Regions from separate parts of the Streptococcus raffinosi genome, predicted to be linked through region 2. Evidence: predicted binding sites of a transcription regulator. Region 2 holds the regulator's gene; each other region holds the start of a gene.
The links. The regulator HrcA, encoded in region 2, represses chaperone genes, less so after heat shock. The targets are predictions, from matches to a motif close to TTAGCACTCNNNNNNNNNGAGTGCTAA.

Region 1 (8,421 bases), on a different contig from region 2:
TGGGGACGTTTAATAACCAACTTTGCTGGTCCTATGAATAACTTCATTCTTGGAGTGCTTGTTTTTATTATCTTAGCCTTTGTTCAAGGAGGTGTCCACGACACATCAACCAACCGTATTCAAGTGGCAGATGGTGGTGCTGCTCAGGTGGCAGGCTTGAAAAATGGAGATGCCATTGAGGCTATCAATAAGGACAAGGTTACGGATTGGGATAGTTTAAAAGCAGCTTTGACAAGTAATACTCAAAAATTCTCCAAAGGTGAGAGCCTTTCTGTGACAGTTAAGAGAAGCAGTGGTCAGGAAGAAACAGTTTCTATTAAACCGAAGGGGAGCCAAGGTAGCTATCTTTTGGGTGTCTCTCCTGCCTTAAAGACAGGTCTTAAAGATAAGATTTTTGGTGGTTTCCAAATGGCTTGGGAAGGGACAACAACCATTCTTGTGGCGCTGAAGGGCCTTATTACCCACTTTAGCTTGAACAAGCTCGGTGGACCTGTTGCCATGTTCCAGATGTCTGCTCAAGCTTCTGAAAATGGGTTGGTTGATATTCTCAGTCTTATGGGAATGCTCTCTATTAACTTGGGAATTTTCAATCTTATTCCAATTCCAGCCCTTGACGGTGGTAAAATTGTCATGAACCTTATTGAGGCCATTCGTCGTAAACCCCTTGATCAAGAAATTGAAAGCTATATCACACTTGCAGGTGTTGCGGTCATGGTCGTCCTCATGATTGCTGTCACTTGGAATGATATTATGCGTGCTTTCTTTTGATTAGAAACAAAAAATGAAATGAAAGGAAGTCTAAGGGACTTGACCCAAGGGCCAGCCTCCTTAGTATGTAAATGATGAAACAAAGTAAGATGTTGATTCCAACACTTCGTGAAATGCCAAGTGATGCTCAAGTTATCAGTCATGCCCTTATGGTACGTGCGGGTTACGTGCGTCAGGTCTCTGCTGGTATTTACGCTTATATGCCATTGGCAAATCGTGCTATCGAAAAATTCAAAGCTATCATGCGTGAGGAATTTGAAAAAATCGGTGCGGTTGAAATGTTGGCGCCAGCGCTTTTGACAGCAGATTTGTGGCGTGAATCAGGCCGTTATGAAACCTATGGTGAAGACCTCTATAAATTGAAAAACCGTGATAAATCTGACTTTATCCTAGGTCCAACCCACGAAGAAACGTTCACAGCCTTGGTTCGTGATGCGGTTAAGTCTTACAAGCAATTGCCACTTAACCTCTACCAAATCCAATCTAAATATCGTGATGAAAAACGTCCACGTAACGGTCTTCTCCGTACACGTGAGTTTATCATGAAAGATGGCTATAGTTTCCACCAAAACTATGAAGATTTGGATGTGACTTATGAAGACTACCGTAAGGCCTATGAGGCTATCTTCACACGTGCTGGTCTTGAATTTAAGGGTATCATCGGTGATGGTGGTGCCATGGGTGGTAAGGATTCTCAAGAGTTCATGGCGGTTACTCCTGAGCGTACAGACCTTGATCGTTGGGTCGTTCTTGACAAGTCAATCGCTTCATTAGATGAAATCCCAGAAGATGTCATGGAAGACATCAAGCATGAATTGACATCATGGTTGGTATCAGGTGAAGATACGATTGCTTACTCTACAGAATCAAGCTATGCCGCTAACCTTGAGATGGCAACAAATGCCTACACACCAGCGACCAAGGTTGTGACGCAAGAAGAAGTAACTCGTGTTGAAACACCAAATTGCAAGTCAATTGATGAAGTTGCTGCTTTCTTGAATGTTCCAGAAGAACAAACTATCAAGACCTTACTCTTTATGGCAGATGATGAACCTGTAGTGGCTCTCCTCGTGGGTAATGATCATGTTAATGATGTGAAGTTGAAGAACTTCCTCGCAGCGGACTTCCTTGAACCAGCTACAGAAGACGAGGCTCGTCAAGTCTTTGGTGCTAACTTTGGTTCTCTTGGTCCAGTCAACCTTCCTGACAATATTCGTATCATTGCCGACCGTAAGGTTCAGGATGTGGCTAATGCTGTCGTTGGAGCTAACGAAGATGGCTACCACTTGACAGGAGTTAACCCAGAGCGTGACTTCAAGGCGGAATACGTAGATATCCGTGAAGTCAAAGAAGGTGAGATTTCTCCAGACGGTCAAGGTGTTCTTAAGTTTGCGCGTGGTATTGAAATCGGCCATATCTTCAAACTTGGTACGCGTTACTCAGAAAGCATGGGGGCTAATGTTCTTGACGAAAATGGTCGTGCAGTTCCAATTATCATGGGATGTTACGGTATCGGTGTTAGCCGTATCCTATCAGCAGTTATTGAGCAACATGCACGTCTCTTTGTTAACAAGACACCAAAAGGTCAATACCGTTATGCTTGGGGTATTAATTTCCCTAAAGAATTGGCGCCTTATGATGTTCACTTGATTACGGTTAACACTAAAGACGAGGAAGCAACTGCCTTGACAGAGCGTTTGGAAGCTGCTCTTATGGCTGAAGGTTATGATGTCTTGACAGATGATCGTAACGAACGTGTCGGTTCTAAGTTCTCTGATAGTGACCTCATCGGACTTCCAATCCGTGTGACAGTTGGTAAAAAAGCCAGCGAAGGTGTTGTTGAAGTAAAAATCAAGGCAACTGGTGATACTATTGAAGTTAACGCAGATAACTTGATTGAAACACTTGCTATCTTGACAACAGAACAAAATGCTTAATCTTTAAAAAATCTTTTCTTGCAGGAGCAGGAAGAGATTTTTTGTCTTAAGTGTGAATATGGTTAAGAAAGGAGAAGGAGACAAATTCCAATTTGACAGAATTGTCTAAATAGTGTAGACTTAAAACTATCTTAACTACGGAGGCATCACATGCTTAATAAAGCGACCCATTTGGGAAATCTTAAAGCTTTTTATTACTTTAGTTTCTTTAGATAGGACGTTTGTGTTTCAGGATACAAGCGTCAGTCAGTTTGTATCTATGAAGCTAAAGCATTTTGTGATGGATTAGCCGATTAGATGAATAGGTCTAACCGGTGACATAAGCTAGCTTGTGCTAGTCAAGATGCAGAAAACCAGTTGGGCCTGTCCTAGCTGGTTTTTCCATGCCGTGGTCTATTTTTGATATCTCTTTTTACCACACGCATTTTCTATATCTTGCTTACTTGTCGCTGAGATGTAAAGCGTGCCAGTGCTTCCTTGAAGTGAACAATGAAACGACGAAGACGCTTGTTTGTAGTCTGACCGCTTCAGAAAAAGGAATCGAAAATAGATAGAATAAAAAAATAGAGGTATACAAGATGAAGAAATTCTTGGTCAGTATGATGGCTGTTCTCACAGCTATCCTCTTGGTTGCATGTTCCAATGCTTCTAACAAAAAAATGGTTCACGTTGGTGTTCTCCAATATGTGGAGCACCCGTCCTTGTCAGCAGCACGTAAGGGGTTCATTGAAGAACTCAAAAAGGAAGGCTATGTTGATGGTAAGAACATCAAGATTGATTATCAAAATGCGCAAGGAGATCAGTCTAACTTACAGACGATTTCTCAATCGCTCATTGAAGATAACGATCTCATGTTGGCTATCGCAACCCCTGCGGCCCAGTCTTTGAGTAGTTTGACAAAGGATAAACCCATTCTCTTTACAGCTGTTACGGATCCAGTCTCAGCTAAGTTGGTTAAGTCTATGGACAATGTTGGTAGCAATGTCACCGGAACGAGTGATATGTCACCTATCAATAAACAAGTTGAATTATTGAAAAAGGTCCTTCCGAATACTAAAAAAGTTGGGATTATGTACACGACCAGTGAGCGTAATTCAGAGGTCCAGGTTGAAGAAGCCAAGAAATACTTCAAGAAAGCTGGTATTGAGACAGTTGTTAAAGGGATTTCATCAACCAATGATATCCAAGACACAGCTAAGAGCTTGATGAGTCAGACAGAAGTTATCTTCATTCCGACGGACAACACCATCGTTAGTGCTATCAATACCTTGGTCGACCTTTCGAAGGAGACTAAGATACCAGTTGTCGGTGGTGATGCTGGAAGTGTTGAAAAAGGTGTTCTCTTTACCTACGGAACTAACTATGAAGCACTTGGTCGCCAAACCGGTAAGTTGGCAGGTCGTGTCATCCGAGGTGAGAAAATCGAGGATGTAGATGCCGAATATCCTAAGACCTTGAATGTTGTGATTAACCATGACATGGCCAAGGAACTCGGTATTGATATGTCTAGTATTAGTGATGAGGAATCTAATGCTGCAATGAAAGATGACAAACCTATCGCTAAAAAAGACAAGGGTGTCATCAAGCTTCAAGTGAAGAAATCATCTAAAAATGGTTTATCGAATGTGGTGTTGACAGCTATTTCTCAAGGTCTTCTTTGGGCCATTATGGCTATTGGGGTGTTCATTACCTTCCGTATCTTGGACCTTGCTGATTTGACAGCTGAAGGAGCTTTCCCACTTGGTGCTGCGACGACAACTATCATGATTATTCGTGGGATTAACCCAATTTTTGCGACTATTGGTGGTTTTGTAGCTGGTATGTTTGCAGGAGCTGTTTCTGGCTTTATGCATACCAAAATGAAAATACCGGCTCTCTTAACGGGGATCATAACCTTGACCGGTCTCTATTCAGTTAACCTTTTGGTTCTTGGTAGCGCCAATGTCTCTCTTGCAGGGCATAACACGCTGGTGACCATGGTTATGGGGCTTGGCTTGTCTAAGCTAAATGGTGTCATTCTACTCGGACTGATTTTTGTTAGCCTAGTCGTGCTCATGTTGGTTATTCTTCTCAATACGCAGGTTGGTCTAGCTCTTCGTGCGACCGGTGATAACCTTGCTATGGGTGAAGCCAATGGTATCAAGGTAGACCGTATGAAAATTCTTGGATATATGATTTCTAATGGATTGATTGCTCTCTCAGGTGCTCTTTTAGCCCAAAATAATGGCTATGCAGATATGAACATGGGTACTGGTACAATCGTAAACGGCTTGGCTGCTATTATCCTGGCTGAAGTTATTGTTAAGTACTTACCACTTGGCAAACGTCTCTGGTCAATTGTCCTAGGTGCTGTTCTCTATCGTTTGGTTTTGGTTATCATCCTTGCTATGAACGTTGACGCACAGATGTTGAAATTGGCCTCAGCTATCTTGCTTTCTATCATCCTTTATGTACCTGAAGTGCGAGGAAGATTGAAAATCAAGCCCAATAAATCATTGACTCCAGGAGGTGACAAGTAATGGCTCTGCTTAGTTTACAAAAGATTCATAAAACATTTGAAAAAGGGACAGTCAATGAAAATCACGTCCTACGTGGTTTGGATCTTGACATCGAACAAGGAGATTTTATCTCTGTTATCGGAGGAAATGGTGCTGGTAAATCAACCTTGATGAATTCCATCGCTGGTGTCCTCAGCATTGATGAGGGAGATATCTTATTAGAAGGGCAGTCTATTAAGAAAGCATCTGTAGATGTGCGTTCTAAGGATATTAGCCGTGTCTTCCAAGACCCTCGAATGGGGACAGCGACCAACCTTTCTATCGAAGAAAATATGGCTATTGCCTACCGTCGTGGTAAGAAACGTAGCTTCTTTAAAAGGTCAATCACCGAAAGTGAACGCCAACTTTTCAAGGAAGCCTTGGTAGACCTTGGTCTTGGTCTTGAGAATCGTATGAAGACCGATGCTAATTTCTTGTCAGGTGGTCAACGTCAGGCTTTAACACTTGCTATGGCAACCCTAGTCCGTCCAAAGATTTTGCTCTTAGATGAACATACTGCGGCGCTAGATCCTAAGACAAGTGACATGGTCATGCATCTAACTCGCAAGATTGTCGAAGAACAAGAGTTAACGACCCTCATGATTACCCATAATATGGAACACGCCATTGAATATGGAAATCGTCTAGTTATGCTCTATCATGGTAAGATCGTCGTAGATGTACGTGGTGAAGAAAAGAAAAACCTCACTGTGGCAGAACTTATGGATCTCTTCCATAAAAATAGTGGACAGGTCCTCAATGACGACGCCTTGGTACTTGGTTAAGAGATTAGAAAAGAAACTATCCAAAGTTTATGTTTTGGGTAGTTTTTTCTTGACTATTTTTGACCAAGTGCTAAAATGAATATATAGATTAGCACTCATTGTGTACGAGTGCTAAAAACAACGTTTAAAACGTTACTTATACGAAATAACATTTGGAGGTAATTGGTATGGCATTGAAACCATTGGGCGATCGCATCGTCGTCCGTTTTGAAGAAACAGAAGAAAAAACAGCTAGTGGCTTTGTATTGGCAGGAGCTAGTCATGAAGCTACAAAGACTGCAGAGGTTTTGGCAGTAGGTGAAGGCGTTCGTACGCTTACTGGTGAATTGATTGCACCTAGTGTTGCAGCAGGCGATAAAGTCCTTGTTGAAAATGGTGCAGGTGTCACTGTTAAAGACGGTGATGATTCCGTTTCTATTATTCGTGAAGCAGATATTTTAGCAGTCCTAGCCTAGGTTTTAGCCAATCAGAATATAAACTAAGATAAAGAAGGAGTAACTATGGCAAAAGATATTAAATTTTCATCAGATGCACGCGCAGCAATGGTGCGTGGTGTTGATGCTTTAGCTGATACAGTTAAGGTAACGCTTGGCCCTAAGGGTCGTAATGTTGTTTTGGAAAAGGCTTTTGGATCACCTCTTATCACTAATGATGGTGTGACAATCGCTAAAGAAATTGAACTTGAAGATCACTTTGAAAATATGGGGGCCAAACTCGTTAGCGAAGTGGCTTCAAAAACGAATGATATTGCCGGTGACGGAACAACCACAGCAACCGTTTTGACACAAGCTATTGTCCGTGAAGGGCTCAAAAACGTAACGGCTGGTGCTAATCCAATTGGTATTCGTCGTGGGATTGAAGCAGCTGTAGCTACAGCCGTGGAAGAGCTTAAAGCCATTGCCCAACCAGTTGCCAATAAGGAAGCTATTGCTCAAGTTGCAGCGGTTTCATCTCGCTCTGAAAAAGTTGGTGAATACATTTCAGAAGCTATGGAACGTGTTGGTAATGACGGAGTTATCACTATTGAAGAGTCTCGTGGTATGGAGACAGAACTGGAAGTGGTCGAAGGTATGCAATTTGACCGTGGTTATCTTTCTCAATACATGGTGACTGACAATGAAAAAATGGTAGCTGACCTTGATAATCCATTTATCCTTGTGACTGACAAGAAAATTTCAAATATCCAAGATGTTCTTCCACTCTTGGAAGAAGTGCTTAAGACAAGCCGTCCACTTTTGATTATTGCTGATGACGTGGATGGTGAAGCTCTTCCAACACTTGTTCTTAACAAGATTCGTGGAACCTTCAATGTCGTAGCTGTTAAGGCCCCTGGCTTTGGTGACCGTCGTAAAGCGATGTTGGAAGACATTGCCGTTTTGACAGGAGCAACTGTCATCACAGAAGACCTTGGCCTTGAGCTTAAGGATGCGACTATGGCAGCGCTTGGTCAAGCTTCGAAAGTAACTGTTGAAAAGGATAGCACAGTTATCGTTGAAGGGGCAGGAAGCCAAGAAGCTATTGCCAACCGTGTCAACCTTATCAAGTCTCAATTGGAAACAACAACTTCTGAATTTGACCGTGAAAAACTTCAAGAACGTTTGGCTAAATTGTCAGGTGGGGTTGCTGTCGTTAAGGTTGGTGCAGCCACTGAAACAGCCCTCAAAGAAATGAAGCTTCGTATCGAAGATGCCCTTAATGCCACTCGTGCCGCTGTTGAAGAAGGTATCGTAGCTGGTGGTGGTACAGCTCTAGTCAATGTTATTGCTAAGGTAGCTGAACTTGACCTTGAAGGTGACGACGCTACAGGACGTAACATTGTCCTTCGTGCCTTGGAAGAACCAGTTCGTCAAATTGCTTTCAATGCTGGTTATGAAGGTTCAGTTATCATCGATAAATTGAAGAACAGCCCAGTTGGTACAGGCTTTAACGCTGCCAACGGTGAGTGGGTAGATATGGTTGAAGCAGGAATCATTGACCCAGTTAAGGTAACACGTTCTGCCCTTCAAAATGCCGCTTCTGTAGCTAGTCTTATCTTGACAACAGAAGCAGTTGTTGCTAATAAGCCTGAACCAGAGGCTCCAGCAGCACCAGCTATGGATCCAGGTATGATGGGTTACTAAGATTTTAAGAAGTAAACAATAAAAACCTAGAAGAGTTTTCACTTTTCTAGGTTTTTTGTGTCAACTAAGGAAATTTAGTTATTGTTATTTGGATTTGAGTTAGGACCAAACGAAGTATCTTGGAATTGTTGCGCTGTCCTTGCTTGTGTTTGGAAGGAATTGTAGGCAGCAGTGTTTCCGGGTTCTCCTGTTATCTGCATCATCATTTGTTGCTGTTTAAGACGTTCTGCTTCCTTATTCATGTTGATAGAAACAATGAGTAAGATGAGCCATC
Region 2 (8,421 bases):
GAGATGACTTATCGTCAGGTTGGACGAGAGATAATAGAAAAAGAAAATGGCAACAAATAAGTATCCAAGTCGTCGTCAGGCGAAAAAACAAACCAATTGGTTTTTGATTGTTAGTAGTGTCTTGATTGTAGTATTGCTAGTTGTGGCGGGAGCCTATTCACTATTTGGTGTGCATCATACGGTTCAACAAACCAGTGGAACATCAGTCACAAAGAGTGACAAGCAAACTGCAAGTGCAACTCAGAGTAAAGATACGAAAGGACTTCCTGATGTATCACCGAAAGACTGGGAATTGCTTTTGGTAAATCGAGATAATAAGTCTAAAGAGCTTAATCCAAAGATTGCAGATGTTGATGGTATTTCCGTAGATTCCAGAATTGCTAAGAACGTCAAAGAATTTTTAGCAGCAGCTCAAGAAATTGATCCAAGTTATCATCTCATTTCAGGTTACCGCAGTGTTGCTTATCAAACAGAACTTTATAACACCTATGTTCAACAAGAAATGGCTACAGATCCAAGTTTGACGAAATCTCAAGCAGAGAAAAAGGTTCAAACGTACTCACAACCTCCTGGTGCTAGTGAACATCAAACAGGTCTTGCAATTGATATGAGTACCGTTGATAGCCTAAACGAAGCAGATCCTGATACGGTTGCTAAGGTCAAGGAGTTAGCACCAAAATACGGCTTTGTTCTTCGCTTCCCAGAGGGAAAGGCGTCATCAACAGGCGTAGATTATGAGGACTGGCATTTCCGTTATGTTGGTGAAAAGTCGGCAGAGTATATGACCAAGCATGACCTTACCTTAGAAGAATATCTGGCACTATTAAAGGAGAAGACTAAGTGAGACGACGTTTTAAACTAAAAGCCTTCATAATCTTAGTTGCTGTTTTCGCTCTAGGTATCCTTTTGCCACTCATCTTGCATGCGTCTACGGATGACAATGCTCGTTCAGTCAAAGTTGCCTACACACAGAAAGAATTCGTTGACAACTTGGCTCCTACAGCGCAAAAGATGTCCAAAACCTACGGTGTACCTGCCTCTATTCTCCTTAGTCAAGCGGCGTATGAGTCTAATTACGGTAGCAGTCTTTTGTCGGTCAAATATCATAATCTATATAGTCTATCTGCTCAGCCGGGTCAGGAGCATATCCTTCTGAAAGATAACGTTTATAGTAAAGGTAAATGGCAATATCAAAAGGTAGATTTTGCAGTCTTCAAGGATTGGTCAAGTTCTATGTTGGCTTATTTGGAAGGTCTTCGTCAGGGAAGATGGGGTGAGTCAACCTATAAAGAGGTAGCAGGAACGACTAGTTATAAAGTTGCGGCGGAAAAATTACAAGCTGCAGGTTTCAACAGTGATCCGGACTATGCTAAGCATCTCATTTCTATTGTTGAAACCTATCATTTGTCAAAATATGATCGCTGAGATTAAAATGCCCCTTGAGGGTATTTTTTATTTTTCTAGGTCTTTAGATGTATTTTTAGCACTCTTGTAAAAAGAGTGCTAATTTTTTTGGTTTTTTGTGTTGACATGTTAGAGTTTAGGTGTATAATAGAATCATAAGTTAGCAGTCGGCATATGAGAGTGCTAATAAATAGAAATGAGGTGACATCGTGATTACGCAAAGACAAAATGCTATTTTGAATTTGATTGTTGAGATGTTCACTCGTACCCATGAACCAGTTGGTTCTAAAGCTTTGCAAGAATCTATCGATTCAAGTTCAGCGACTATTCGAAATGACATGGCCAAGTTAGAAAAAATGGGTTATCTTGAAAAAGCCCATACTTCTAGTGGGCGTATGCCAAGCCGAGCAGGTTTTCAATATTTTGTCGCTAACTCTTTGAATCTTGATACGATTGATGAGCAGGATGTTTATCAAGTTGTCAAGGCCTTCGACTTTGAGGCTTTTAAACTTGAAGACATTTTGGACGCAACGGCAAAGTTGCTGGCAGAAATGACAGGATGCACAGCAGTGATTCAAGATGTGGAGCCGACAAGACAGCGTCTGACGGGATTTGAAATCGTTCAGTTGTCTAATCATGACGCTTTAGCAGTTCTTACTTTGGATGAATCTAAGCCGGTGACAGTTCAGTTTGCTATTCCGAAGAATTTCTTGTCTAGTGATTTGGAAATTTTTCATAAACTTGTTCAAGAACGTTTCTTGGGGAACACTGTTTTAGATATCCATTATCGATTACGGACAGAGATTCCTCAGATTGTGCAAAAGTATTTTAAAACAACAGATAATGTTTTGGATTTGTTTGATTATATCTTTTCACAACTCTTTAGGGAATTGATTTTCATCGAAGGTAAGGTTGCATCATTGGCCTATGCCGATTTAAAAACTTATCAGTTTTTGGATAATCCACAACATGTGGCGCTGGAGCTTCGATCAGCTATCTCCGATGATGAAGTGACCAAGGTTTCGGTTGCTGAATTAACTGAAGAAGCTCTTGAAAATATAACAGTCATCAGTCATAAATTCCTGATTCCTTATCGTGGGATGGCACTTATGCATGTGATTGGTCCTGTTGAAATGGATTATCATCGCATGATTAGTTTGGTCAATGTTATCGGTAGGGTTTTGGTTATGAAGTTGACGGATTATTATCGGTATCTCAATAGTAACCATTACGAAGTTAACTAATATATAAAGTTTAAAAAGTATAGAAAGAGGTGTATGCCTTGACAGAAGATATTAAAAAAGAAGAAGTAAAAGAAGAGGAAACTACTGAAACAACTGAAAAAGTTGTAGAGGAAGCAAAAGACCCTTCTGAACTTGAAGAAGCACAAGCGCGTGCAGAGGAGTTGGAAAACAAATACCTCCGTGCCCATGCAGAAATGCAAAATATTCAGCGCCGTGCAAATGAAGAACGTCAACAATTGCAAAAATATCGTAGTCAGGATTTGGCAAAAGCTATTTTGCCATCATTGGATAATCTCGAACGTGCTCTTGCCGTTGAAGGTTTGACTGATGATGTTAAAAAAGGCTTGGAGATGGTACAAGAAAGTTTGATACATGCTCTCAAAGAGGAAGGAATCGAAGAAATCCCAGCCGATGGTGATTTTGACCACAACTTCCATATGGCTATTCAAACCATGCCAGCAGATGATGAACATCCAGCAGACACCATTGCACAAGTCTTCCAAAAAGGCTACAAACTTCATGAACGCGTCCTACGCCCAGCCATGGTAGTGGTTTATAACTAGGATACAAAGCCCGTAAAAAGCTCACAGTAAAAATAGGAGATTGACGAGGTGTTCGATGAACACAAGGAAATCTATCTTTTTTACCCAGAGCTTAGGGCGTGTTCAACTAGGCAATTCTGACGGTAGCTAAAGCGACTCGTCAGAAAACGGCAGTCGCTATGGCGTTTGCCTAGCCTCCTTACTAACTCGTCGTCGAAATAATATTGATTTCGACTCCTCGTGTTGTAACATAATAGGAAACTTGTCCGAAACGACACTAAACTATGAAAGAAAGATAAGAAGCAAGCCATAGGCTTGCAAAGCAGATATTTCCCGTCGTGGTGAAAGTTTCAGTAGCGTGTGCTACTGAAACAGGGGATTTTTGAGACAGTAGGCTCAAAAATAAGTGATGAAATCCCGAAGGGAGTTGCTCACGTCCCCACCACTTAAGGGAAGTATCAAAAAGAAAAAAAGAAGATAGATTCAAGGAGAAAAACATATGTCTAAAATTATTGGTATTGACTTAGGTACAACAAACTCAGCAGTAGCAGTTCTTGAAGGAACTGAATCAAAAATTATCGCAAACCCAGAAGGTAACCGTACAACACCTTCAGTTGTTTCATTCAAAAATGGTGAAATCATCGTTGGTGACGCTGCAAAACGTCAAGCAGTCACAAATCCAGATACAGTAATCTCTATCAAATCTAAGATGGGTACTTCTGAAAAAGTTTCTGCAAACGGTAAAGAATACACACCACAAGAAATTTCAGCTATGATTCTTCAATACTTGAAAGGTTATGCTGAAGATTACCTTGGTGAAAAAGTAACCAAAGCAGTTATCACAGTTCCAGCTTACTTCAACGATGCTCAACGTCAAGCAACTAAAGACGCTGGTAAAATCGCTGGTCTTGAAGTAGAACGTATTGTCAACGAACCAACAGCCGCAGCTCTTGCTTACGGTTTGGACAAGACTGATAAAGAAGAAAAGATCTTGGTATTCGACCTTGGTGGTGGTACATTCGACGTATCTATCCTTGAACTCGGTGATGGTGTCTTTGATGTATTGGCAACTGCAGGGGATAACAAACTCGGTGGTGACGACTTTGACCAAAAAATCATTGATCACATGGTTGAAGAATTCAAGAAAGAAAACGGCATCGACTTGTCAACAGACAAGATGGCTCTTCAACGTTTGAAAGACGCAGCAGAAAAAGCTAAGAAAGACCTTTCAGGTGTCACTTCAACACAAATCAGCTTGCCATTTATCACTGCTGGTGATGCTGGACCTCTTCACTTGGAAATGACATTGACTCGTGCGAAATTTGATGATTTGACTCGTGACCTTGTAGAACGTACTAAAACTCCAGTTCGTCAAGCCCTTTCAGATGCTGGCTTGAGCTTGTCAGATATTGATGAAGTTATCCTTGTCGGTGGTTCAACTCGTATCCCAGCCGTTGTAGAAGCTGTTAAGGCTGAAACTGGTAAAGAACCAAACAAATCAGTTAACCCTGATGAAGTTGTTGCCATGGGTGCTGCTATCCAAGGTGGTGTGATCACTGGTGATGTTAAAGACGTCGTTCTTCTTGACGTAACACCATTGTCACTTGGTATTGAAACAATGGGTGGCGTCTTCACAAAACTTATCGACCGCAACACTACGATTCCAACATCTAAATCACAAGTCTTCTCAACTGCAGCAGACAACCAACCAGCCGTTGATATTCACGTTCTTCAAGGGGAACGCCCAATGGCAGCAGATAACAAGACGCTTGGACGTTTCCAATTGACAGATATCCCAGCTGCACCTCGTGGTATCCCACAAATTGAAGTAACATTCGACATCGACAAGAACGGTATCGTATCTGTTAAAGCGAAAGACCTTGGAACTCAAAAAGAACAACACATCGTTATCCAATCTAACTCAGGCTTGACTGATGAAGAAATTGAAAAAATGATGAAAGATGCCGAAGCAAATGCTGAAGCAGATGCAAAACGTAAAGAAGAAGTAGATCTTCGTAACGAAGTCGACCAAGCTATCTTTGCTACTGAAAAGACAATCAAAGAAACAGAAGGTAAAGGTTTCGATACAGAACGTGATGCTGCTCAATCAGCCCTTGACGATCTTAAGAAAGCTCAAGAATCAGGCAATCTTGATGACATGAAGGCTAAATTGGAAGCTCTTAACGAAAAAGCTCAAGCTCTTGCCGTTAAACTTTACGAACAAGCTGCAGCAGCACAACAAGCTCAAGCAGGAGCAGAAGGTGCACAAACAGCAGATAATTCAGGTGACGATGTCGTAGACGGAGAGTTTACGGAAAAGTAAGATGCAAAGCCCGTTAAAACCTCACAGTGAAAATAGGAAATCTGACGCAGAAACTTTAGTTTCTAGAAAGATTTATCTTTTTCACCAAGAGGTTAGGGCGTGCTCAATTCAGCTTAACAACTAAATGATAAAAAGAAATCCAGAGGTTGCAAACCAGCCTCTGTTTTTCGGTAAAATAAGTGAAGTAAATGCAAGATATGCTTCTGCTTCATGTTGTGAAAAATAAAAAAGAAAGGAACAAAGAGTGTTCGTTGGTGAACACGGGCTATGAACCAAGCCAGAAAGATAGCTAATTAAAAGGTCCATTTATCCCTCTTAAAAACTATTGTTTTGGCTTTCTTCATTGGATGCCCTTTGTATCTTAAATTATGAACAATACTGAATATTACGATCGTCTTGGGGTATCTAAGGATGCCTCTCAAGATGAAATAAAACGTGCCTATCGTAAGATGTCTAAGAAATACCACCCAGACATTAATAAAGAACCAGGCGCAGAAGAAAAATATAAAGAGGTCCAAGAGGCCTATGAGACATTAAGTGACGATCAAAAACGTGCAGCTTATGACCAATATGGACCTGATGGCGCTAATGCAGGCTTTGGTGGTCAAGGTGGCTTCGGTGGTTTTGATGGTGGAGCAGGCTTCGGAGGCTTTGAGGATATCTTCTCAAGCTTCTTTGGTGGCGGTGCTGCTCGCAATCCGAATGCTCCTCGCCAAGGAGATGACCTTCAGTATCGTGTCAACCTAAGTTTTGAAGAGGCTGTTTTTGGTGCTGAAAAAGAAGTTCACTACAACCGTGAAGCGACATGTAAGACATGTTCAGGATCTGGTGCAAAACCGGGAACAAGTCCTGTAACTTGTGGCCGTTGTCACGGTCAAGGGGTTATCAATGTTGATACGCAAACACCACTTGGGGTGATGCGACGTCAAGTAACTTGTGATGTCTGTCATGGAACAGGTCAAGAAATCAAGGATCCTTGTCAAACTTGTCATGGAACAGGACATGAAAAACAAAGCCATAAAGTATCTGTCAAGATTCCAGCAGGTGTTGAAACAGGTCAGCAAATCCGTCTTGCTGGTCAAGGTGAAGCCGGATTCAATGGCGGTCCTTACGGAGATCTCTTTGTCATCATCAATGTAAATCCAAGTGACAAATTTACTCGTGACGGATCAACGATATACTACACTCTTAACATTTCCTTTGTTCAAGCAGCTCTTGGTGACACTGTTGAAGTACCAACAGTTCATGGAAATGTTGAGATGACTATTCCAGCCGGAACTCAAACAGGTAAAACTTTCCGTCTCAAAGGTAAGGGTGCCCCACGTCTTCGTGGTGGATCACAAGGAGACCAACACGTTACAGTGAAGATTGTGACACCTACGAAGCTCAATGATGCTCAAAAAGAGGCTCTTCTCGCCTTTGCCAAAGCAAGTGGTGATGAAAAGATTGCCCCACAGAAAAAAGGGTTTTTTAACAAAGTAAAAGATGCTTTAGAAGACCTGTAATGAAAAGACGCCTTGAGCGTCTTTTTTTTACCACAAAAACTGTATGGGGTCAATTTATAGCCTAACCACTTTTTATCCTCAATTAAATTTGATATGATAAGCTTATGGTTAGATACAAAGCAATAATTTCCTATGATGGTACACTTTTTTCAGGTTTTCAAAGACAACCAGACGCTCGCTCTATTCAGGAGGAAATTGAGAAAACGCTATTGCGGCTAAATAGTGGCACACCTGTAGTAATTCACGGAGCAGGTCGAACGGATGCTGGTGTTCATGCCTATGGACAAGTTATTCACTTCGATTTGCCTCAGGAGCGGGATCCAGAGAAGCTGCGTTTCGGTTTAGATACGCAATGCCCAGATGATATTGATATTGTTAGTATCGAACTTGTATCAGAGGATTTCCATGCACGTTACAATAAACATAGTAAGACTTATGAGTTTCTAGTAGATGCAGGCCGTCCTAAAAATCCTATGATGCGAAATTATGCCACCCATTATCCCTATCCACTAAGCTTAGTTCCTATGCAAGAAGCTGCCAAAGATTTGGTTGGTACGCATGATTTCACAGGTTTCACAGCTTCGGGTACCTCTGTAGAAAATAAGGTGCGCACAATTACCCAAGCTCGAGTCTCAATTGATGAAAAAACTGGATTCTATGTCTTTACGTTTTCTGGCAATGGTTTTCTTTATAAGCAAGTTAGAAACATGGTCGGAACATTGTTGAAAATTGGAAATGGTCGCATGCCTATTTCTCAAGTTAAGACAGTTTTGGAAAGTTGTGATCGTAAGCTTGCGGGACCGACAGCATCAGGTAATGGATTATATTTGAAGGAGATAAAATATGAGTGATGAATTAATTTTAGCCATTTCAGGTAATGACATTTTTAGTGGTGGAGGGCTTCACGCAGACTTAGCAACATTTACAACCAATAAGCAACATGGCTTTGTAGCTTTGACTTGTCTGACAGCGATGACGGAACATGGTTTTGAGGTCATTCCGATTGATAGCAAGGTCTTTAAGCAACAACTGGAATCACTAATAGATGTGCCTTTCTCAGCAATTAAAATTGGGTTATTACCAAACGTTGAAATCGCAGAGCTAACTTTGGATTTTGTTAAGAATCATCCTGGAATACCAATTGTTTTGGACCCTGTATTAGTTTGTAAGGAGACCCATGACGTTGAGGTTTCTCGGCTACGTAATGAATTGGTTAAATTTTTCCCATATGTTACAGTCATAACTCCAAATTTACCAGAAGCTGAGCTCCTTATTGATAAAAAAATCCATACTCTTGACGATATGAGGAGTGCAGCTTGTATTTTAAATGAATTAGGTGCTAAGACAGTCATCGTTAAGGGTGGTAATCGTTTAAATAATCATAAAGCAATAGATGTCTTTTA
Region 3 (8,421 bases), on a different contig from region 2:
AACACTGCTAAATTACCGAACGAAGACTTTAAAGTAGATTATCATGTGGTGTCAAATTATGGTCTTAAACCCCATACTTACCCTGCAGTTGCAGTTTCAACAGGTGTCTCTGAGGCTCATGATGTCTTGACTGTTACCGTTAAAGATAGCGAAAGTAATAATACTGGCAAGTCAGAAGGGTCAATAAGTCCAACAGATGGTAACCATTCTGCTGATGATAAGACTAAACCGACCGATGGTAATCAATCGTCAGTTGATAATGTAGACAAGCCAACAAGTCCAACGAATCCAGATTCTCCAATTCGTAGACCATTCCCATATTTTGCAGATCGTTCTGCTAATGATGGGGAATTTTATGAAGAAGATTATGAAGAGGTTCCGGAAAAACCCTCAACAGGGGATACTATAAGTAGCAGACATACCGTCGCACAAGCTACAGATATTGTGACACCATTACCAGAAGCTATTTCATCAAGTGAACCAGCTGTTCCAACGACTGTTGCTAAAGAAGGGATTAGTACTGAAGCGGAGTCTCCTAAAGTAACTAAGTCCCACGAATCAAGTGAGGTTGAGGTAGCAACTAAGTCAGATGAAGTCGTTAAGTCTGAAAAGACAGATACAGATAAAGATAATAAGACTAAAGTTGCTGCTAAACTTGCCATTACACATAAGACACCGAGTGTCTCTGAAGGACCAAATGCCAATATACTGACAATTTTAGCAACGATCTTTGCAGCGATTGCGAGTCTATCTCTTTTTGGTTATGGATTGGTTACGGGTAAAATTCAGTTGCCTAAAAAATAAGCATTAACCCCTTTTCAAAACGTTTGCTAGTAAAGCAAGCGTTTTTGTTGTGTTTTTGATATAATGGAGTGAATATATAGCAAAGGAAGAAACTATTATGGGTAAATTTCAAGTTATTTCACATCCATTGATTCAACATAAACTCTCAATCCTACGTCGTGAGGATACCTCTACTAAGGATTTTCGTGAGTTAGTTAACGAAATCGCTATGCTTATGGGTTACGAAGTATCACGTGACCTTCCTCTTGAAGAAGTTGAAATTCAAACGCCAATCACAAAAACAACCCAAAAACAACTATCTGGTAAGAAATTGGCTATTGTCCCAATCCTTCGTGCAGGTATCGGTATGGTAGATGGTCTCCTAAGCCTTGTGCCTGCTGCTAAAGTTGGTCATATTGGTATGTACCGTGATGAAGAAACTCTGGAGCCGGTTGAGTACCTCGTTAAATTACCAGAAGATATTGATCAACGTCAGATTTTTGTAGTTGATCCAATGCTTGCGACTGGTGGTTCAGCTATCTTAGCGGTAGATTCACTTAAAAAGCGTGGCGCTGCTAATATTAAGTTTGTTTGTTTGGTTGCAGCACCAGAAGGTGTTAAAAAATTGCAAGAGGCTCATCCAGATATTGATATCTACACAGCATCACTAGATGAGAAACTTAATGAACATGGCTATATTGTTCCAGGCCTCGGAGATGCAGGCGATCGTTTATTTGGTACCAAATAGGTTCAAAAAGGGAGTTTTCCCTTTTTGTTTTGCTTATATTATGCAGAAAATAATCGTTTAGAAAATTTGAAGTAGTGGAAATCTCTTTTGAATTAGCACTCTATGAAAAAGAGTGCCAATAAAAATGTTTTTTATTTGACCTAATTTGACTAAAATCATATAATAACATCAAGACATTATTAAAAGGAGGATTCGTATGATTCCTGTAGTTATTGAACAAACATCACGTGGTGAGCGTTCTTATGACATTTACTCACGTTTGCTCAAGGATCGTATCATCATGTTAACAGGTCCTGTTGAAGATAATATGGCAAACTCAATTATCGCCCAACTCTTGTTCTTGGATGCTCAAGACAATACGAAAGATATTTATCTTTATGTTAATACGCCTGGTGGATCAGTTTCAGCAGGTCTTGCCATTGTTGACACCATGAATTTTATCAAGTCCGATGTTCAAACCATCGTTATGGGGATGGCAGCATCAATGGGTACTATTATCGCTTCAAGTGGTACTAAAGGGAAACGTTTTATGTTGCCAAATGCAGAATACATGATTCACCAACCAATGGGTGGTACTGGTGGCGGTACGCAACAAACAGATATGGCTATCGCAGCAGAACACTTGCTCAAGACGCGTAATAACTTGGAGCAAATATTGGCTGATAATTCCGGTCAATCCATTGAAAAGGTTCATATTGATGCCGAACGTGATAATTGGATGAGTGCTCAAGAAACGCTCGAATATGGTTTTATCGACGAAATTATGGCTAACAACCAATTAAAATAAGCTTAGCTTATCTTAGATAAGAGTCGGATGTTAATCGGTCTAATAAGGGCCGATTCATCTGACTTTTTGTGTTATAATAAGAAACATGTTAATAATCAATGAGGAGCTGCTTGCTATTGATCAAGCCATAGATAGTCTTGTTTTGCACTTTTTAGGATTGCCAGAGGTAGAAGTTTATCGCTTAAAACGTCAGAAATTCGAAGGAGATAGAACACTCCAGCAACAACTTCTGGAATTTCAGGAATTAAGGGAAAGCTATGAAGAAGCCAAAAAATATGAAGCCTATAGATCAGACGTTCGTGACTTAAAGCGACAAGTCCTGAGGATGAAGCGCCAAATTGATTTAAATGAAGTAGTTATAGCTTATCGACAGGCTGAGCTTGATTTGCAGGCGATTATGGCCTCACTTGGTCAGGACATTGCGCAAGCTGTATCAGACCAAATTTTCATTGATACAGGGCTACCTCTTGCCCCCCACAAGCCCCATCATAAAAAAGGTGCCACTAACATAAAGGAGAAAATGAGTAATGATTAAACGTCAGGGCATTATTGTCTATTTATACTATAATAGAGACTTACGTAAGATTGCCAAGTTTGGGGATGTTGTCTACCATTCTTATAAGATGCGTTATGTACACCTTTATGTAGATGAGGATAAGGTTGAGGATGTATTGGCAGAACTAGAAGGAATGAAGGCGGTAAAAAAAGTTCTTCCTTCTTACTATTCAGACATTGATATGGACTTTGTAGGTAGTCTGGAGCGCTATGACACCTCTGTTCCTGAACCATTTAAGAACTTTTCTCTTTAAGGAGAAAAGTTTTTTTCTCTTGGTAAGAGCTATCCCTAAAGCAATGGAAACGATTGCTAGAAAGAGATTATAAGTGTGTGGTTATTGACAATTGTCTGATAATTCTGTAAGCTATAAGGTGGACTTTTTTAAGAAAATATTAAGGAGAAATCTTATGCCTAAAAAGATCACACTTATTGTGTTAGCCTTTTTTGCATCCATTTTCTTGGTTGCTTGTGGTAAGTCACCCGACGTGACTGCTAAAGCCACTGGTACCAAGATTGGGGATACGATTAAGATCGGTGTCAACATGGAGTTGACAGGTCCTGTTGCGGCCTATGGTAAAGCCGAGCAAAATGGTATTAAGTTGGCTGTTGAAGAAATCAATAAAGCTGGCGGTGTTGATGGTAAAAAGCTAGAACTCGTCACTAAAGATAATAAATCTGAAAATGCTGAAGCTTCAACATCTTCAACTAACTTGGCTATCCAGAATAATGTAAATGCTATCGTTGGTCCAGCAACATCTGGTGCAGTTGCTGCTGCCAGCCTTGTATCTCAAAAAACAGGGGTTCCTTTGATGACTCCATCTGGTACACAGGATGACCTTACGGTAGATGCTAAAGGAACGAAGAAATTCGTTTTCCGTACAACCTTTAAAGATAGTTACCAAGGTAAAGTTTTGGCAGCCTATTCTTTTAATAACTTGCATGCTAAGAAGGTCGTTCTATACTACGATAATGCTTCTGATTACGCTAAGGGGATTGCGGATGAATTCAAGCGTGAGTACAAAGGCCAAATCGTTACTGAAGCAACTTTCGCTTCAGGGGATAAGGACTATCAATCAGCTTTGACTAAATTCAAAGATCTTGATTATGATGCTATTGTAATGCCTGGTTATTATACTGAGACTGGTATTATCACTAAACAAGCACGTGACCTTGGAATTGATAAACCAATCCTTGGACCTGACGGATTTAGTGATGCGAAATTTACAGAGCTTGCAGGTAAAAAGAATGCCTCAAACGTTTACTACGTATCAGGATATTCAACAAAAGTTTCTCTTTCTGATAAAGCATCAGGCTTCATCGAAGCATATAAGAAAACTTACAAGACTGAACCAAATATGTTTGCTGCGTTAGCCTACGACTCTGTTTATATGGTTGCAGAAGCCTCTAAGGGTGCGAAAACATCAGTTGATATTACCAATAATCTTGCAAAAATGAAAAACTTTGTTGGGGTTACCGGTAAAATGACAATTGACAAGGAGCATAACCCGATTAAAGCAGCTCTTATGGTTAAAAGAGATAATGGTGAAGAAGTTTCAGCAGAAGCCGTTGAAATTGGAAAATAAGCTCTTATCTTTACTGAAAATGAACTAGAAAGTTTGGTTATATATGTTTTTTGAACAACTTCCCCAACAACTAGTCAATGGTATCATCTTGGGTAGTATCTATGCCCTACTTGCCCTTGGTTATACTATGGTTTATGGGATTATCAAATTGATTAACTTTGCCCATGGAGACATCTACATGATAGGTGCCTTCGTTGGTTACTATGCGATTAACAGCTTGAAGATGAATTTCTGGATTGCCCTTGTGTTCTCCATGATTGTATGTGCCATTTTAGGGGTTGTTATCGAGTTCTTGGCTTATCGCCCACTCCGTAATTCAACACGTATTTCTGCCTTGATTACGGCCATTGGTGTGTCGTTCTTCCTTGAATACATCATGGTTTACTTCGTCGGAGCAGACACACGTTCATTCCCACAATCAATTAAAATGCATACCTATCATCTTGGATCAATCTCTGTGACAAATGTGCAATTGCTGATTTTGGTGGTTGCCCTTGTTCTCATGGTTGCTCTGCAATTGATTGTTAAGAAAACTAAAATGGGTAAAGCCATGCGTGCGGTATCTGTAGATAGCGATGCAGCTGAATTGATGGGTATTAATGTTAACAATACTATCAGCTTTACATTTGCTCTTGGCTCTTCACTTGCGGGTGCTGCCGGTGTCCTTATTGGACTTTACTACAACTCAATTGAACCTCTTATGGGTATGACACCAGGTATTAAAGCCTTTGTTGCTGCTGTTCTTGGTGGTATCGGTATTATCCCAGGCGCAGCCCTTGGTGGATTTGTTATCGGTATTTTGGAGACTCTATCAACTGCAATTGGTTTGTCAAGTTACCGTGATGCCATTGTTTATGGTGTCTTGATTGTTATCCTCTTGGTTCGTCCAGCGGGTATCCTCGGTAAAAATGTGAAAGAGAAGGTGTAAGACATGAAGAAAAATCTAAAAGTAAACCTTATTTGGTTTGGTCTTATCATTGGGCTCTTCCTTATCTTGAAAGGCCTTGAACTTTCAGGTATCATGAACCTTTACTACATCCAAATCTTAATGGGAATTGGTATTTCAATTCTTATGGGACTTGGTACTAACTTGGTCCTAGGTTTCTCAGGACAATTTACACTTGGACAAGCCGGTTTCATGGCAATTGGTGCTTACTCATCTGCTATTATTACTGGCATGATGCCAACTTATGATGGTTTCTACCTCTCTATGGTTGTTGGTGTTATCATTGCAGCTGTCGTTGCCCTTATCTTTGGTCTACCTACTCTTCGTTTGAAGGGGGATTACCTTGCCATTGCCACTCTTGGTATGGCGGAAATTATCCGTATTATTATTGTTAATGGTGGTGAATTGACCAATGGTGCCGCTGGTTTGACAGGAATTCTTCCTTATACAAGCTGGCCTGTCATTTATTTCTTTGTAGTCATCATCACAATTTTAGTGCTAAACTTCTTGCGTTCAGCGACTGGTCGTCAAGCTATTACACTTCGTGAAGATGAAATTGCTGCAGAGTCAATGGGTGTTAACGTCACAAAAATGAAGGTACTTATCTTTGTTATCGGTGCCATGATTTCAGCGATTGCCGGTTCACTTTATGTTAGCTACATCGGTACTGTCGTGCCAAAAGATTTCACCATTATGAAATCAATTGATTACCTTATCATTGCCGTCCTTGGTGGTCTCGGATCAATTACAGGTACTGTCATTGCCGCTATTGTTCTTGGTATTATCAATATGTTCCTTCAAAACGTTTCAAACCTCCGTATGATTATTTACGCATTGGCTTTGATTCTTGTCATGCTTTTCCGCCCAAGTGGACTTCTTGGAACGAAAGAACTCTATCTCTCAAAATTCTTCAATAAATCTAAGGAGGGCAAATAAAAATGGCACTTCTTGAAGTTAAAAAATTGACTAAAAATTTTGGTGGTCTGACTGCCGTTGGTGATGTTTCAATGGAACTCAACGAGGGTGAATTGGTCGGACTTATCGGACCAAACGGTGCTGGTAAGACAACCTTGTTCAACTTGTTGACAGGTGTTTATGAACCAAGTGAAGGAACCGTTACCCTCGATGGTACAGTTCTAAATGGTAAGGCACCTTATAAGATTGCTTCTCTTGGTTTGTCACGTACCTTCCAAAATATCCGCCTTTTCAAAGATATGACTGTACTTGAAAATGTTCTTGTTGGTTTGTCAAATAAACAACCTTCAAACTTCTTTGCATCACTCTTGCGTTTGCCTAAGTACTATTCAGGTGAAGAAGAGTTGAAAGAAAAAGCCATGAAATTATTGGCTATCTTCAATTTGGATGATGAAGCAGAAACACTTGCGAAAAACCTGGCATATGGACAACAACGTCACTTGGAAATTGTACGTGCATTAGCAACGGAACCTAAAATTCTTTTCCTTGATGAACCAGCTGCAGGTATGAACCCACAAGAAACAGCTGAGTTGACGGCTCATATTCGTCAAATTCAAAAAGACTTTGGTATCACAATTATCTTGATTGAGCACGATATGAGTCTGGTCATGGATGTTACTGAGCGTATCTATGTTTTGGAATATGGACGCTTGATTGCAGAAGGAACACCTGATGAAATTAAGAATAACAAACGTGTTATTGAAGCTTACTTGGGAGGTGAAGCATAATGGCTATGTTAAAAGTTGAAAATCTCTCAATTAAATACGGATCAATTGAAGCTGTTAAAAATGTTAGCTTTGAGGTTAATGAAGGTGAAGTTGTAACACTTATCGGTGCTAATGGTGCCGGTAAGACATCTATTCTTCGTACCATTTCTGGTCTTGTTCGTCCAACTGCTGGAACCATTTCGTACCTTGGAAAAGATATTCACAAAACACCAGCTCGTAAGATTGTCGCAGAAGGATTGGCTCAGGTTCCAGAAGGGCGCCATGTTTTCCCAGGATTAACTGTCTTGGAAAATCTTGAAATGGGAGCCTTCCTTCATACAAATAAAGAGGAAAATGCAGCTCTCTTGAAGAAAGTCTTCCAACGTTTTCCACGTCTAGAAGAACGTAAAAATCAAGATGCAGCCACACTTTCTGGTGGTGAGCAACAAATGCTTGCGATGGGCCGTGCCCTTATGAGCCGTCCAAAACTCTTGCTTTTGGATGAACCTTCAATGGGACTTGCCCCAATCTTTATTCAAGAAATTTTCGACATTATCGAAGATATCAAGGCACAAGGGACTACCGTTCTTTTGATTGAACAAAATGCCAATAAGGCTTTGTCAATTGCGGATCGTGGTTATGTTCTTGAAACTGGTAAAGTCGTTCTTTCAGGTACTGGTAAAGAGCTTCTTGCGTCAGACGAAGTTCGTAAAGCCTATCTTGGAGGATAAGAAAAAGCGCCCAAGGGCGTTTTTCTATAGTCTTATCGTGATTGTAATTTGCTAATTTTTCAGTAAAATAGTGCAATCGTTTACAATTAGTGTGGTATAATACAAGTAAGAAATTATTCGGAGGAAAATGAAAATGGCAGTAAAAGATTTTATGGCGAAGCGTGTGGTCTACGTTTCACCACAAACAACTGTTGCAGCAGCTGCAGACATTATGCGTGAAAAAGGTTTGCGCCGCTTACCAGTAATTGAGAACGACAAGCTGGTTGGTCTTATCACAGAAGGGACAATGGCTGATGCCTCACCATCTAAAGCAACTAGCTTATCAATCTATGAGATGAACTATCTTCTTAATAAGACAAAGGTAGGAGACATTATGATCAAGAATGTCCTTACTGTTTCCAAATATGCTAGTCTTGAGGATGCTATCTATATCATGCTTCAAAATAAAGTTGGTGTTCTTCCCGTTGTGGACAATGACCAAATTTCTGGAATTATTACAGACAAGGATGTTTTTCGTGCCTTTTTGGAAATCTCTGGCTATGGTCAAGCCGGAATCCGTATTGGGCTTGAAGTCTTAGATACGCCACGTGTCCTGGAAAAAATTG

Region 1: a site for HrcA is predicted at 6,116-6,142, ahead of groES (co-chaperone GroES). Genes of this name have one in related genera too.
Region 3: a site for HrcA is predicted at 1,624-1,650, ahead of clpP (ATP-dependent Clp protease proteolytic subunit ClpP). Genes of this name have one in related genera too.

Annotation. Positions count from the first base shown of each region.
Region 1 covers NZ_JASUZV010000011.1:55,107-63,527, forward strand. The annotation lists gene QRD39_RS08035 (M50 family metallopeptidase) at 1-768, shown strand, start outside; gene QRD39_RS08040 (proline--tRNA ligase) at 843-2,705, shown strand; gene QRD39_RS08045 (ABC transporter substrate binding protein) at 3,284-5,224, shown strand; gene QRD39_RS08050 (ABC transporter ATP-binding protein) at 5,224-6,027, shown strand; gene groES (co-chaperone GroES) at 6,195-6,482, shown strand; gene groL (chaperonin GroEL) at 6,528-8,147, shown strand; gene QRD39_RS08065 (superinfection immunity protein) at 8,222-8,421, opposite strand, start outside.
Region 2 covers NZ_JASUZV010000014.1:36,529-44,949, forward strand. The annotation lists gene QRD39_RS09040 (histidine phosphatase family protein) at 1-60, shown strand, start outside; gene QRD39_RS09045 (M15 family metallopeptidase) at 47-844, shown strand; gene QRD39_RS09050 (glycoside hydrolase family 73 protein) at 841-1,425, shown strand; gene hrcA (heat-inducible transcriptional repressor HrcA) at 1,614-2,648, shown strand; gene grpE (nucleotide exchange factor GrpE) at 2,687-3,211, shown strand; gene dnaK (molecular chaperone DnaK) at 3,690-5,513, shown strand; gene dnaJ (molecular chaperone DnaJ) at 5,882-7,018, shown strand; gene truA (tRNA pseudouridine(38-40) synthase TruA) at 7,123-7,869, shown strand; gene QRD39_RS09080 (bifunctional hydroxymethylpyrimidine kinase/phosphomethylpyrimidine kinase) at 7,862-8,421, shown strand, end outside.
Region 3 covers NZ_JASUZV010000007.1:4,978-13,398, reverse strand. The annotation lists gene QRD39_RS05690 (glycoside hydrolase family 68 protein) at 1-804, shown strand, start outside; gene upp (uracil phosphoribosyltransferase) at 902-1,531, shown strand; gene clpP (ATP-dependent Clp protease proteolytic subunit ClpP) at 1,728-2,318, shown strand; gene QRD39_RS05675 (YlbF/YmcA family competence regulator) at 2,404-2,853, shown strand; gene QRD39_RS05670 (DUF2129 domain-containing protein) at 2,846-3,127, shown strand; gene QRD39_RS05665 (ABC transporter substrate-binding protein) at 3,282-4,457, shown strand; gene QRD39_RS05660 (branched-chain amino acid ABC transporter permease) at 4,501-5,385, shown strand; gene QRD39_RS05655 (branched-chain amino acid ABC transporter permease) at 5,389-6,339, shown strand; gene QRD39_RS05650 (ABC transporter ATP-binding protein) at 6,342-7,106, shown strand; gene QRD39_RS05645 (ABC transporter ATP-binding protein) at 7,106-7,816, shown strand; gene QRD39_RS05640 (CBS and ACT domain-containing protein) at 7,950-8,421, shown strand, end outside.